Regions from separate parts of the Microbispora sp. H10885 genome, predicted to be linked through region 1. Evidence: predicted binding sites of a transcription regulator. Region 1 holds the regulator's gene; the other holds the start of a gene.
The links. The regulator HrcA, encoded in region 1, represses chaperone genes, less so after heat shock. The targets are predictions, from matches to a motif close to TTGGCACTCTCNNNNNGAGAGTGCCAA.

Region 1 (7,119 bases):
CTCACCGGCCGCCTCCGACAGGAACACGGGAACGCTCACGGCCTCACCGGCCGTTGAAGGCGTCCCGCAGGCGGGAGAAGAAGCCCTGCTGGCCCGGGGAGAACTTGCCGGGCGGCCGTTCCTCCCCGCGCAGCTTCGACAACTCCCGCAGGAGTTCCTCCTGCTGCGGGTCGAGCTTGGTCGGCGTCTCGACGTTCACGTGGATCAGCAGGTCGCCCCGGCCGGTCTCGTTGAGCCGCTGGATGCCCTTGCCGTACAGGGGGATGACCTGACCGGCCTGGGTGCCGGGCCGGACGTCGATGGCCTCCGCGCCGTCGAGGGTGTCGATCGACAGGACGGTGCCGAGCGCGGCGGCGGTCATCGGGATCTGGACGGTGCAGTGCAGGTCGTCGCCCCGGCGTTCGAAGATCTGGTGCGGCCGCTCGACGATCTCCAGGAACAGGTCGCCCGGAGGGCCTCCGCCCGGCCCGACCTCGCCCTCGCCCGCGAGCTGGATGTGCGTGCCGTCCTCGACGCCGGCCGGGATCCGCACCTTGATCGTGCGCCGGGTCCTGACCCGTCCCTCGCCCGAGCACTCCATGCAGGGGTGCCGGATGACGCTGCCGTACCCACCGCACTGGGGGCAGGGGCGCGACGTCATGACCTGGCCCAGGAACGAGCGGGTGACCTGGGAGACCTCGCCGCGCCCGTGACACATGTCGCAGGTGTCGGGGTGGGTGCCGGACGCCGCCCCGGAGCCCTGGCAGACGTCGCAGACCACGGCGGTGTCGACCACGATCTCCCGGGTGGTGCCGAAGGCGGACTCCGCCAGGTCCAGTTCGACCCGGATGGTGGCGTTGCGGCCGCGGCGGGCACGCGAGCGGGGACCCCTCGCGGCGCCGGCGGAACCGAAGAAGGCGTCCATGATGTCGCTGAACGGGAAGCCCCCGCCGAAGCCGCCCGCCCCGGCCGGCCCGCCGCCACTCGCGAACGGATCGGCGCCCATGTCGTACATGCGGCGCTTGCCCGCGTCGGACAGCACCTCGTACGCCTGGTTGATCTCCTTGAACCGCTCCTGGGTCTCCGGATCGGGGTTGACGTCCGGATGCAGCTCACGGGCAAGACGGCGATACGCCTTCTTGATCTCTTCCTGGCTGGCGTCGCGCCGGACGCCAAGGGTCGCGTAGTAGTCGTTGGACACTTATGACCCCGCCAGGATCTGGCCCACGTACCGCGCCACCGCGCGCACCGCACCCATCGTCACCGGATAGTCCATTCGTGTCGGGCCCAGCACTCCAAGCCGGGCCAGTTCCTTGTCGCCCGAACCGTATCCGGCGGCCACGATAGAGGTGCCGCGCAGCCCGCTGTAGGGATTCTCGGATCCGATTCTGACGGTGAGTTCGGACAGCCCGCCGGTCTCGCCCAGCAGGCGCATGAGCACGACCTGCTCCTCCAGCGCCTCAAGCACGTCACGCAGGCCGACGCTGAAGTCGGCGCCCGCCAGATTGGCCGTACCGCCGAAGACGATCTTCTCCTCGTGCCGCTCGACGAGCGTCTCCAGGAGCACGGACATGATGGTCGCCACCACCGGCCTCTCCTCCGGCGGCAGCCGTTCGGGGATGCCGGCCACGGTCTCGGGCACCTGAGAGAGCCAGCACCCGTCGAGGCAGCCGTTCAGCACGGAGCGCAGGTTCGCGATCCGGTCCTCGGCGAGCGCCTCGGGCAGATCGACCACCCGCTGCTCGACCCGCCCGGTGTTCGTGATCAGCACCAGCATGACCCGGCGCTCCGCCAGCGGGACGATCTCCACGTGGCGGACCGACGACCTGGTGAGCGAGGGATACTGCACGACGGCCACCTGCCGGGTGAGCTGCGCGAGCAGCCGCACCGTGCGCATGACGATCTCGTCGAGGTCGACCGCCCCGGCGAGGAACGTCTCGATGGCCCTGCGCTCCGCCCCCGACAACGGCTTGATCTGCGACAGCCGGTCCACGAACAGGCGGTATCCCTTGTCGGTCGGGACCCGCCCGGCGCTGGTGTGCGGCTGCGTGATGTAGCCCTGCTCCTCCAGCGCCGCCATGTCGTTGCGGATGGTCGCCGGGGAGACGCCGAGGTTGTGCCTGTCCGCCAGGGCCTTGGACCCCACCGGCTCGTTGGTGGACACGTAGTCCTCGACGATGGCGCGCAGGACGGCGAGCTTGCGGTCGTCGAGCAATGTGTCACCTCCCTGTGCCCTGGAAACACCGACTCTGGCACTCTGTGTTCCCGAGTGCCAAGTGTACGGCTACCACCGCTCGGCGTGCGATAACGAGCAGACGATCAGGGGCAACACGCCGTGAATCCGGGCGCAACCGGCGGGCCGGCGGCCCGGGATTTGCTAGCGTTCCCCGCATGTACGGGCGGGACGTGCTTTCCGGAGACTGGCGGCGGCCACGGCGGGGGCAGATCCCCGAGATCCCGGCCGAGCCCGACCTCGTGGTCGAGGACGCCGAGGGCCGTTTCTGCGGCGCGGTGGTGGACTGCGACAAGGAGGCCGTGACGCTGGAGGACCGCTTCGGGCGGCGGCGGGTGTTCCCGCTGACCCCCGCCGGGTTCCTCCTCGACGGCAGGCCGGTGACGCTGGTCCGTCCCCAGGCCCGGCCGTCCGGCCCGCTGCGGAGCGCCTCCGGGTCGATCGCGGTCGAGGGGCTGCGCGCCCAGGTCGCCAAGGAGAGCCGCATCTACGTCGAGGGCGTCCACGACGCCGCGCTGGTCGAGAAGATCTGGGGACACGACCTGCGCGTCGAGGGGGTCGTCGTCGAGTTCCTGGAGGGCGTCGACGACCTGCCCGCGATCGTCGGGGAGTTCGGCCCGGAGCCGGGCAGGCGGCTGGGCGTGCTCGTCGACCACCTGGTGCCCGGTTCCAAGGAGAGCCGCATCGCGGCCCAGGTCTCCGGCGCGGACGTGCTCGTCGTGGGGCACCCCTTCGTGGACATCTGGCAGGCGGTCAAGCCCCGGGCACTCGGCATCCAGGCGTGGCCGGACGTGCCGCGCGGCGTGCCCTGGAAGGAGGGCGTGATCGCCGCGCTGGGCTGGCGGATGGACCCCCAGGAGGCGTGGCGGCACATCCTCGGCCGGGTCACGACCTACGCCGACCTGGAGCCCGAGCTGCTCGGGCGCGTCGAGGAACTCATCGACTTCGTCACCGCCCCTGATCAGCCGGACTGAGGGGTCAGACGGATCATGGGGTCAGGTCGCGTACGACGGCGTCGGCGAGGAGCCGGCCGCGCAGCGTGAGGACGGCCCGGCCCGCCTTGAACGCCTCGGTCTCCAGCAGCCCGTCCCCCAGCGCCCGCGCGCAGGCCGTACGCGCCTCGGGGGCGAGGTCGGCGAGCGGGAAGCCCGAGGCGAGGCGCAGCTCCAGCATGACGCGCTCGACGGCCCTGTCCTCCGCCGTCAGCACCTCCCGGGCGTGCGCCGGGGAGGTCCGGTCCGCCAGGCGGGCGGCGTACGCGGCGGGGTGCTTCACGTTCCACCAGCGGGTGCCGCCGACATGGCTGTGCGCCCCCGGGCCCACCCCCCACCAGTCGCCGCCGGTCCAGTAGAGCAGGTTGTGGCGGCAGCGGGCCTCGTCCCCCGCCGCCCAGTTGGAGATCTCGTACCAGCTCAGGCCCTCGGCCGTCAGGGTCTCCTCGGCGATGAGATAGCGGTCGGCCGCCACGTCGTCCTCGGGCATCGGCAGCTCGCCGCGCCGGATGCGGGCGGCGAGCCGGGTGCCGTCCTCCACGATCAGGGAGTACGCCGAGACGTGGTCGGGACCGGCCGCCAGGGCGGCCTTGAGCGAGGCCCGCCAGTCGTCGTCGCTCTCCCCCGGCGTGCCGTAGATCAGGTCGAGGTTGACGTGCTCGAACCCGGCCGCGCGGGCCTCCCGTACGGCCTCGGCGGGCCGGCCGGGGGTGTGCCGCCGGTCGAGGACGGTGAGGACGTGCTCGCCCGCGCTCTGCATGCCGAAGCTCATCCGGGTGAAGCCGCCCTCCCGCAGCTCCTTCAGGTAGGCCGGGTCGACGGACTCGGGGTTGGCCTCGGTGGTCACCTCGGCGCCCGGCCGCAGGCCGAACTCCTCGCCGACGGCGTCCAGGATCCGTACGAGGTCGGCGGCGGGCAGCAGGGTCGGCGTGCCTCCGCCGAAGAAGACGGTCTCGACCGGCGGCGCGGCGTCCCCGAGCACGCGCCGGGCCAGCCGCACCTCCTCGATCGCGGTGGCGGCGTAGTCCCGCTGCGCGGCGCCCGGCCCCAGCTCCGCGGCCGTGTAGGTGTTGAAGTCGCAGTAGCCGCAGCGCGTCGCGCAGAACGGCACGTGCACGTAGAAGCCGAACGGACGGGAGCCGAGCCCGTCGAGGGCTCCGGGCGGCAGCGCGCCGCTCGCGGGGACGGGATCACCGTCGGGAAGCACGGAAGGCACGCCTCCAGTCTGCCGTCACTCGCGCGGTGCCGTTGACGGGGTGATCGGAGGGGTCTACGATCGGCGCAATTTACAGGAAACTTTCCTATAAGTTGTTGCCCGGGAGGCCGGCGTGCTCATGAGAAGGACACTCGCCGTGGCGGTCGCCGCCACCCTGGCCGCCGGGCTCGCGCCCGCCCAGGCCCAGGCCACGACGGGCGGGGACCGCTACAAACGGGTGGCCTACTTCATCCAGTGGGGGGTCTACGGCCGGAATTTCCACGTGCGTGACGTGGAAGCCAGCGGCGCGGCGGCGAAGCTGACCCATCTCAACTACGCCTTCGGCTTCGTCGGCCCCGAGGGCACCTGCTACTCGGCCGACCCCTGGGCGGACTGGCAGCGGCCGGTGCCCGCCGAGCAGAGCGTCGACGGCGTGGCCGACGCCGACGACCAGCCGCTCAAGGGCAACCTCGGCCAGCTCAGGAAGCTCAAGGCCCGCCACCCCGGCCTCAAGGTCCTCATCTCCATCGGCGGCTGGACCGGATCGAAGTACTTCTCCGACGCCGTTCTCACCCCCGCCTCCCGGGCCCGGCTCGCCGCCTCGTGCGTCGACCTGTGGCTCAGGGGCGACCTGCCCGGCCTGCCCGGCGGCGCCGCCGCCGGAGTGTTCGACGGCATCGACCTCGACTGGGAATGGCCCGGCTCCTCCGGAAACGACGGCAACGTCATCCGGGCCGAGGACAAGCAGAACTTCACCCTGTTCCTGGCCGAACTCCGCCGCCAGATGCGGGCCCACGACCGGCGCGCCGAACTCACCGCCTTCCTCCCGGCCGCCGCCGCCAAGATCGACGCCGGTTTCGAGGTGAAGAAGGTCTTCGGCCTGCTCGACTTCGCCACCGTCCAGGGCTACGACCTGCACGGGCCGTGGGAGAACCGCACCGGGCACCAGGCCAACCTGCTCACCGACCGCCGCGACCCCGGCCCGGTCAAGTACAGCGTCGACCAGACCGTACGCGACTATGTCGGCCGCAGGGCGCCCGCCCGCAAGATCGTCGTCGGCGTCCCCGCGTACGGCCAGGGCTGGACCGGGGTCACCTCCGGCGGCGACGGCCGCTACGCCCCCGCCGCCGGCCCCGCACCCGGCACCTGGGCCGCCGGCAGCGACGACTACAAGAACCTCGCCGGCAAGCCCGGCAGGCGCTACCGCGACCTGCTCACCGGCGCCCTGTGGCTCTACGACGGCAACGAGTTCTGGTCCTACGACGACCCCGCCGTCATGCTGCAGAAGGCCGCGTACATCCGCCTCAAGGGCCTCGGCGGCTCGATGCTGTGGTCCATCGACCAGGACGACGCCGAAGCCTCCCTCACCTCCGCCCTCTACTCCGTCCTGAGGTGATCCGACCTGGGGAGGGGGCCACCCCCTCCCCAGGTCGTGACGTCAGGAGGTCAGGGGCTGGTGCAGGTGGCGGTGGGGGTGGCCGCGCTGCCGTTGGCGGTGAAGCCGAACGTCGTGGACGCGCCCGCCGCGATCGAGCCGTTGTAGGACTCGTTGGTGACCGTCACCGAGGAACCGGACACACTCTGCCGGCCGTTCCACAGGCTGCTGATGGTCTGGCCGCCCGGCCAGGTCCACTTCACGGTCCAGCCGTTGACCGCCGAGCTGCCCGCCTGAACCGTCACCTCGGACTGGAAGCCGCCGCCCCAGCTGTTGATCGTCTTGATCGTCGCCGAGCATCCGCCGGGAACCGGGGACGTCGACGGCGAGGCCGACGGGCTCGCGCTGGGACTCACGCTCGGGCTCGCACTGGGACTGGCACTGGGGCTGGCACTCGGGCTGGCACTCGGGCTGGCACTGGGGCTGCTCCCGGGACTGCTGACCCGGTAGACCACGGTGCCGTGCGCCGGAACGCTGGCGGAGATCGTGCCGCTCGTGGTGCTGGTCGCGTTGGTCCAGGCGTCCGTCAGCGTCACCGTGCCGCCGGACTTGCCGATGGCGGAGGTGGTCGTCGAGACCGTGGTGGTCGAGCCGCCCTGGTTGAACAGGGCGACCGCGACGTCGCCGTTGGCGAGCTTCTTGGCGAGCACGCGCCGGGTGCCGTCGTTGGACACCTGGGTGGCCTGCAGGCCCAGCGAGTCCTGGTTGATCGCGATGAGGTTCTTGTTCTTGAGGATCGTCTGCGTCGCCGAGTCCATGGAGCGGATGTCGTTGCCCGCGATCAGCGGGGAGGCCATCATCGCCCAGAGCGCGAAGTGGCTGCGCATCTCGGTGTCGTTCATGCCGCCCCGGCCGATCTCCATCATGTCCGGGTCGTTGAAGTGCCCGGGACCGGCGTACGAGGCGAGCGGGACGGTGACGTTCACGATGTTCTGGATGCCCATGGGATAGCCGTTGGTCTGGCCCGTGTCCCACTTGTTCGTGATGTCCTCGGTGGTGCGCCACATGTTCGCGACGTCGCCCCAGTTGCGCTGGGGGCCGGTCTTCGAGTGGATGCTGTTGGGGTTGATGCTGTAGACGATCGGCCGGCCGGTCGCCTTCAGCGCGTCGCGCATCTTGGCGAACGTGGCCACCTGGTCGTTGATCGTGCCGTTCGGGGAGCACCAGTCGTACTTCAGGTAGTCGACGCCCCACGCCGCGAACTGCCGGGCGTCCTGCGCCTCGTGGCCCTGGCTGCCGGTCGCGCCGGGATAGCTGTTGAAGTACTGCGCGCAGGTCTTGTCCA
Region 2 (7,119 bases), on a different contig from region 1:
CACGGGTGAGGCGACGTCCTCGGCCAGCACGGCACCGAGGGCGGCGTCGATCTCGACCTCCAGCGGGGCGAGCGGGCGCACCACCGCGAGGATGTCGGCGAGATGGCGGTCGACGGGCTTCATGTCGCTCAGGACTCGATCGTGTCGAGGAACTGCCGGAGCCAGGGCAGGAACTCGGGCGCGAGATCGCCCCGGTTCGCGGCGAACTGCACCACGGTCTGGAGATATTCCAGCTTGTTGCCGGTGTCGTAGCGGCGGCCCCGGAACAGCACGCCGTGCACCGGCCCACCCTCGCCGGGGGCCGTCGCGGCCAGCGTGCGCAGCGCATCGGTGAGCTGGATCTCGCCGCCGCGTCCCGGCGGGGTCCGCTCCAGCACCTCGAACACGGCCGGGTCGATCACGTACCGGCCGATGATCGCCCAGTTCGAGGGGGCCTCGTCGGCCGGGGGCTTCTCCACGAGGTCGGTGACGCGGACGACGTCGTCCTCGTCGGTCGGCTCGATGGCGGCGGCGCCGTACAGGGAGACGTGCTCGCGCGGCACCTCCATCAGCGCGACGACGCTGCCTCCGTACGTCGCGCGCACCTCGATCATGCGCCTGAGCAGCGGGTCGCGGGGGTCGATGAGGTCGTCGCCGAGCAGGCAGGCGAACGGCTCGTCGCCGACGTGCTGCTTGGCGCACAGGACGGCGTGGCCGAGGCCCTTCGGCTCGCCCTGCCGCACGTAGTGCATGGTGGCGAGGTCCACCGGCTCCTTCACCTGGTTGAGCCGCTCCTCGTCGCCCTTGGCGCGCAGCGCGTCCTCAAGCTCGTACGCTACGTCGAAGTGATCCTCGATCGAACGCTTGTTGCGGCCGGTCACCATCAGGACATCGAGCAGCCCGGCGGAGACGGCCTCCTCCACCACATACTGGATGGCCGGTTTGTCGACGATGGGCAGCATCTCCTTGGGGGTCGCCTTCGTCGCGGGAAGGAAGCGGGTGCCCAGACCCGCGGCGGGCACAACGGCTTTGGTCACGGGATCGAAGTCAGCCATGGTTGAACACTAACGGAGCGGGCTGTGGACAAGCTGAACCTGCGTCGCCGTATCCTCCGCGACCGGTCGGAGCTCGACGAACGCACGCTGCGCGCGTCCTCTGCCGCGGTCCGTGAGACGCTCCTCGACCAGCCGTGGGTGCAGATGGCCGGGCTCGTCGCCTGCTACTGGTCGATCGGGGCCGAGCCGTCCACGCACGGGCTGATCCTGGCCATGTGGAAGCACGGCGCGACCGTGATCCTGCCGGTGCAGCGGCCCGACGGCGAGCTCGACTGGGCGGTGTACGACGGCCCGGACTCGCTCGCCCCGGGGCCGTACGGGGTGATGGAGCCGGTCGACGTCCGGCGCGGGGTGGACGCGATCAGGACGGCCGCGCTGGTCCTCGTCCCCGCCCTCGCCGTCGACCGGGTGACCGGCGTACGGCTCGGCCGGGGCGGCGGCTTCTACGACCGGGCGCTGACCCGCGTCGGACCGAACGTCCCGACGGTGGCGCTGCTGCACGAGGGCGAGCTCATCGAGGGCGTCCCCGCGGAGCCGCACGATCAGCATGTACGGTTCGCTGCCCTCCCGAGCGGAATCGTCCGGTTGGTGCAGATGTGACAAGATTGGCGCAGTCGCGGCGAAGGGAGCGGTGGGTCTGAACGTCTGGCTGCTGCTGTCCGCCGCCGTCGTCATCGCGGCCATCGCGTCCGTACGGATCGCGCACCGCACCGGCCTGCCCACCCTGCTCATCTACCTCTGCCTCGGCCTGCTGCTCGGCGAGCGCGGCCTCGGCGGCATCCACTTCGACAACGCGCACCTCGCCCAGGAACTCGGCCTGATCGCACTCGCGGTGATCCTCGCCGAAGGCGGCCTGACCACCAACTGGAGTCACGTACGCGACGCCGTGCCGAGCGCGCTCGTGCTCGCCACGGTGGGCATCGCGGTCAGCGTCGCCGTGCTCGCCGCGACCGTCGCGCCCCTGCTCGGCCTGGACTGGCGGTCGGCGTTCCTGCTCGGCGCCGTGCTGGCCTCCACCGACGCGGCGGCCGTGTTCTCGGTGCTGCGGCGGCTGCCGCTGCCACCCCGGCTCGCCGGGATCCTGGAGGCCGAGTCGGGCTTCAACGACGCGCCCGCCGTCATCCTCGTGATGACGCTGAGCGTGGGCACGACGCTGACGCCCTCGCTGCCGGTCACCCTGCTGGAGACCACCGCAGAACTCGCCATCGGCGCGACCGTGGGCCTCGCGATCGGCCCCGCCGGGGCGTACGCGCTGCGCCGGGTGGCCCTGCCCGCCTCCGGCCTCTACCCGATCGCGGTGCTGGCGCTGGCGTTCGTCGCCTACAGCGGGGCGGCGCTCCTGCACGGCAGCGGCTTCCTCGCGGTGTACGTGGCGACGCTGATCCTCGGCAACGCCCGCCTCCCCCACCGCGCCGCGACCCGCGGCTTCGCGGAGGGCGCGGCGTGGCTCGCCCAGATCGGGCTGTTCGTGATGCTCGGCATCCTGGCCGACCCCGCGGAACTGCCCGTCGTGATCGTGCCCGCCCTGGTGTCGGGGGTGCTGCTGGTCCTGGTCGCCCGGCCGGCGTCGGTCCTGGTGTCCAGCGCGGTCGTGTGGCTGCTGCGCCTCGGCTCGATGCCGTGGCGCGAACAGATCTTCCTGTCGTGGGCCGGGCTGCGCGGCGCGGTGCCGATCGTGCTCGCCACGATCCCCTGGAGCGCGGGGGTGCCGGGGGCGAAGGGCCTGTTCAACGACGTCTTCGTCATCGTCATCGTGTTCACGCTCCTACAGGGGCCGACGCTGCCGTACCTCGCGCGGGTGCTCGGCCTGGCCGCCGAGGGCGAGGCGCGCGACCTCGACGTGGAGGCCGCGCCGCTGGAGGAGCTGAAGGCCGACCTGCTGCAGGTCCGCATCCCGCGCGGGTCGCTCATGCACGGCGTGGAGATCTTCGAGCTGCGGCTGCCGACCGACACCATGGTCACCCTCGTCGTACGGAACGGGCGGTCGTTCGTGCCCGGGCCGACGACCCAGCTTCTGGTGGGCGATCAGCTTCTCGTCGTCACCACGGCCGCGCAGCGGGAGACGGTCGAGCGCCGCCTGCGCGCGGTCAGCCGCAAGGGCAAGCTGGCCGGCTGGTACGGCGAACGCGGCGGCTGACCTGCTGTAGGGGTCGTGGGCGGATGGGACATCGGGGGGCAATAAACCGGGCTGGAGTGGCGTTTGCGCTTCTTGACTGACTACCATTAGCAGTCGACCCGGTCGAGTGCCAGTCTCAGGAGGAGCGAGTGCCCACCTACCAGTACGCCTGTACCGCTTGCGGGGAGCAGCTGGAGGCCGTTCAGAAGTTCTCTGACGACCCGCTCACGGAGTGCCCGGCCTGCCAGGGCAAGCTGCGCAAGGTGTTCTCCGCCGTCGGCATCGTGTTCAAGGGCTCCGGCTTCTACCGGACCGACAGCCGTTCGTCGAGCTCGTCGACGACCACGTCGACCACGACGACGCCGTCGAAGTCCGCCGACTCCGCCGGTTCGGGGAGCTCCAACGGCTCCGGCGATTCCGGGAAGAAGGAGACCGCCTCGACCAGCACGTCGACGAGCACCTCCTCGTCGGGATCGACCGCCGCCGCCTGAGGTCACTGAGGTCGTCCACAGGGGTCTGATGTTGTCCACAGGGGCCGCCGGGCCGCGCCGGAGGCACGGCGCCGTTCGCTAGGGTCGGCCCCATGGTCAATCGCGCAGACATCGGGGTCATCGGCGGATCCGGGCTCTACTCCCTGCTGGAGGACGCTCACGAGGTCGACGTGACGACGCCGTACGGCCCGCCCAGTGACTCGATCTCCGTGGGCCGCATCGGCGGCAGATCCGTCGCGTTCATCCCGCGGCACGGCCGCGGCCACACGTACCCTCCGCACCGCATCCCCTTCCGGGCGAACATGTGGGCCCTGCGGTCCCTCGGCGTCCGGCAGATTCTCGCGCCCAGCGCGGTCGGGTCCCTGCGCCCCGAGATCGGCCCGGGCGCCCTCGTGATCCCCGACCAGATCGTGGATCGCACCCAGGGACGCGAGCAGACCTTCTTCGACGCGGGCGCCGTCCACGTGTCGTTCGCCGACCCCTACTGCCCCTCGGGCCGGGCCGCCGCGACGGCCACGGCACGCGAGGCAGGCTGGGACACGGTCGACGGCGGCACGCTGGTCGTGATCCAGGGCCCCCGCTTCTCCACCCGCGCCGAGTCGCAGTGGTACGCGGGCGCGGGCTGGTCGATCATCGGCATGACCGGGCACCCCGAGGCCGTCCTCGCCCGTGAGCTGGCCCTCTGCTACACGACGCTCTCCCTCGTCACCGACCACGACGCCGGTGTCGAGGCGGGCGAGGGGGTCACCCACGACGAGGTGCTGGCCTTCTTCGCGGCCAACGTGGAGCGGATGCGCACGCTGGTCTCCCAGGTGGTCGAGGCCCTGCCGGAGGACCGAACCTGCCCCTGCGGCAACGCCCTCGACGGCATCAAGCTCCCGATCGATCTCCCCTGATGGTCAGGTCGTCGTGCGCGCCCTGAAACGGCTTCCCGTGCGCCGGCGCCGCGCGGTCGCCGCGATCCTCGCCGGGTTCGCGGCGGCGTGCGCACTGTCGGCCGTACGGGCGCCGCGGGGCGTGGAGGTCCTCGCCGCCGCCCGCGACCTCGCCGGAGGCAGGCTGGCCGCCTCCGACGTCGTGGTCGTACGGCTGCCGCCCGACGCCGTGCCCGCCGGGGCGTACGCGGCCGGCTCCCCGGTGACCGGCAGGGTGGTCGCGGGCCCGCTGCGCCGGGGTGAGCCGCTCACCGACGCGCGCCTCCTCGGCCCGGGCCTGTTCCGGTTCTCCGGGTCACCGGGGTCGGTCGCGACGCCGGTCCGGATCGCGGACCCCGGCGCCGCCCGCCTGCTGTCACCAGGAGATGTGATCGACGTCCTGGCCGCCTACGAGGACGGCCCCTTCGAGGCCCGGACGGTCGCCCAGGAAGTGCGGGTGATCGCCCGGCCGCCGGGCTCCACGGACGGCGGCGGACTGCTCGTGCTGGCCACGACTCCCGCCCAGGCCGCCGGGCTCGCCCAGGCCCAGGCGCAGGGCAGGCTCTCGGTGACCATCCACCCCCGCTAGGTTCACCCCGTCGCTAAGGCAGCAGCGAGCCGAGCTTGGGGTCGTACTCCCAGTGCCACGGCTCGAAGGGGCTGTGATAGGCCCAGTCGGGGTGGAACCAGCCGTACTTCTTGCCGTTGGCCTCAAGCCAGTTGAACTGGGCCGACCGGAAGCTCTGCACGCCGCCACAGAGGTCGACGGCGAGCCCGAGCCCGTGGTTGCTCTTGCCCGGAGTGGCCGCGAACCCGGGCCGCCGGTAGTAGACGGCCTGCTGCTCGCCGAGGCTGCGGTAGCTGTCGGAGATGCACATCGGCGTGCCGAAGCGCTTCTTGTAGGCGATGTTGAGGTCGGCGAAGGCGATCGCCGCGTCCGCGCGCAGGGTCTCCCCGCGCTGCGGGAGCGGGCACAGGATGTTCTTGGGGAGAAGTCCGTTCGGATACTGCTCCGCCTGGGCGATCCGGGTGGGATCGCAGCCGCCCGCGCCCTCCGTCCCCTGGCCGATCTTCACGCCCAGTTTGACCAGTGCCCTGGTCAGCGACCGGACCAGAGTCGTGGAGCGCTTGCGCTGGAGGGTGACCTGCGCGCTGAGCTGCGCCTCCTGGAGAAGGCTGGCCGCCCGCAGCTCCTGCGCCTCCTGCGCGAGCCGCTGCTGACCTTCAAGCAGCTTCGACGCCTCGCTGAGGACGGTGTTGTGCCCGGCGACCAGGTGCTGCATGTCGCTCATCCGGCGCAGGATGGCCGTGCCGTCCCCGCCGGCGATGAACGGGCTGAGGCCTCCGACCGAGGGGTCCTGGTAGAGCGACGCCGCCAGGTCGGACAACGGCTTGCGCAGCCTGTTGAGCTCGGCCGTTGCCTCCTGGAGGCGGGTGAGCTTGCCCGCGAGCTCCTTCTCCACGCCCGCGAACTTCTTCTGCCGCGCCACCAGCGCCCGGTTCGCGTCCTCGATCGACTTGTAGGCCTTCTGGGCCTCACGCCGCAGCTCCGTCAGGGACGTGGGCTCCTTGCCGCCCGTCCGCACGGCAGCGTCCGTACGGGCGCTCGCGCCGACGGTCGTACGCGCCGATGCCGCCGCGGCCGTAGAGGCACCGGTGAGCGAGGTCATCGCCGTGACGACCGCGATCAGCCCGGCCGACCGAGGAGATGACACGCCCGACTCCCCCGTTTGCGAACTCGTGACCTGGGTCAGGGACGCACGTTACTACAGCGTCCGGTGCGCCGGTGCCCTGGTTCGCCCAAGAGCTATCGACCGATCACGTCGCGTTTGCGCCTTTCCAGCTCATGCGCCTACTGTCCGCCGCCCTCCCGGCAGGCGTCCCAGAGCCACGTGCCCTCCCACTCCGGAGCACAGGCCGGGCGCTCCTCCCGGGGTTCCTCGATGGGCCGCCTCTTCTCCTTCTCCGGGGCACTCCGGGGGACGGCCTTCCAGACCCGCCGGACAACCGGCGCGGGAACAGCGGGAAGCCGCACCAGCCCCTCATAGCGACGCGCCGGCCCGTACGGTTCAGGCACCGGCGTCGGATCCAGCACCTTGTTTGCCGTCTGCGCGGCCCGGCCGGTGTCTACTCTTCGTGGCGCCTCGGCAGACAGCCCCAGCCCGGCGCTCCGTACGCCGCCGACAGGCTCGGCGAGCACACGCCGGGCCTCATCTGCCAGGCCGCTCCGCGTACGTTCCCTGTAGCCCGCGAGGTCGGCCACGAGCAAGCCCGAAGCCAGGATCCCCGGCGCGATCATCGCCGCGAGGAGCGTCATCGATCGCCGCCGCAGGGATCCGCGTCGTGTTACGGTCACAGCCAGCGACGGTAAGGGGCCTCCCTGGTGGGAGCGGCGGCGAGTTGCCATGCCTTTACCGCAGGTCGGCCGACCGCTAACCTACGACTTCTCCACCGCACCCCCGGGTGGAGGCGCGAGCGCCCCAACCTTTCGCTAGGCTTACTACCGCACACTTGCCTCCGTAGCTCAGGGGATAGAGCACCGCTCTCCTAAAGCGGGTGCCGCA

Region 2: the regulator HrcA is predicted to act here: its motif matches at 3,258-3,284, upstream of HHX37_RS22815 (FmdB family zinc ribbon protein).

The regions. Positions count from the first base shown of each region.
Region 1 is NZ_JABBWY010000007.1:241,755-248,873, reverse strand. Features, by position in the region: gene HHX37_RS20115 (16S rRNA (uracil(1498)-N(3))-methyltransferase) at 1-39, opposite strand, end outside; gene dnaJ (molecular chaperone DnaJ) at 44-1,180, opposite strand; gene hrcA (heat-inducible transcriptional repressor HrcA) at 1,181-2,194, opposite strand; gene HHX37_RS20100 (DUF3097 domain-containing protein) at 2,371-3,186, shown strand; gene hemW (radical SAM family heme chaperone HemW) at 3,200-4,420, opposite strand; gene HHX37_RS20090 (glycoside hydrolase family 18 protein) at 4,539-5,795, shown strand; gene HHX37_RS20085 (cellulose binding domain-containing protein) at 5,846-7,119, opposite strand, start outside.
Region 2 is NZ_JABBWY010000008.1:324,189-331,307, reverse strand. Features, by position in the region: gene glp (gephyrin-like molybdotransferase Glp) at 1-123, opposite strand, end outside; gene galU (UTP--glucose-1-phosphate uridylyltransferase GalU) at 129-1,034, opposite strand; gene HHX37_RS22825 (5-formyltetrahydrofolate cyclo-ligase) at 1,059-1,634, shown strand; gene HHX37_RS22820 (potassium/proton antiporter) at 1,666-3,171, shown strand; gene HHX37_RS22815 (FmdB family zinc ribbon protein) at 3,300-3,641, shown strand; gene HHX37_RS22810 (S-methyl-5'-thioadenosine phosphorylase) at 3,734-4,537, shown strand; gene cpaB (Flp pilus assembly protein CpaB) at 4,551-5,144, shown strand; gene HHX37_RS22800 (D-alanyl-D-alanine carboxypeptidase family protein) at 5,158-6,270, opposite strand; gene HHX37_RS22795 (hypothetical protein) at 6,408-6,911, opposite strand; tRNA gene HHX37_RS22790 (tRNA-Arg) at 7,069-7,119, shown strand, end outside.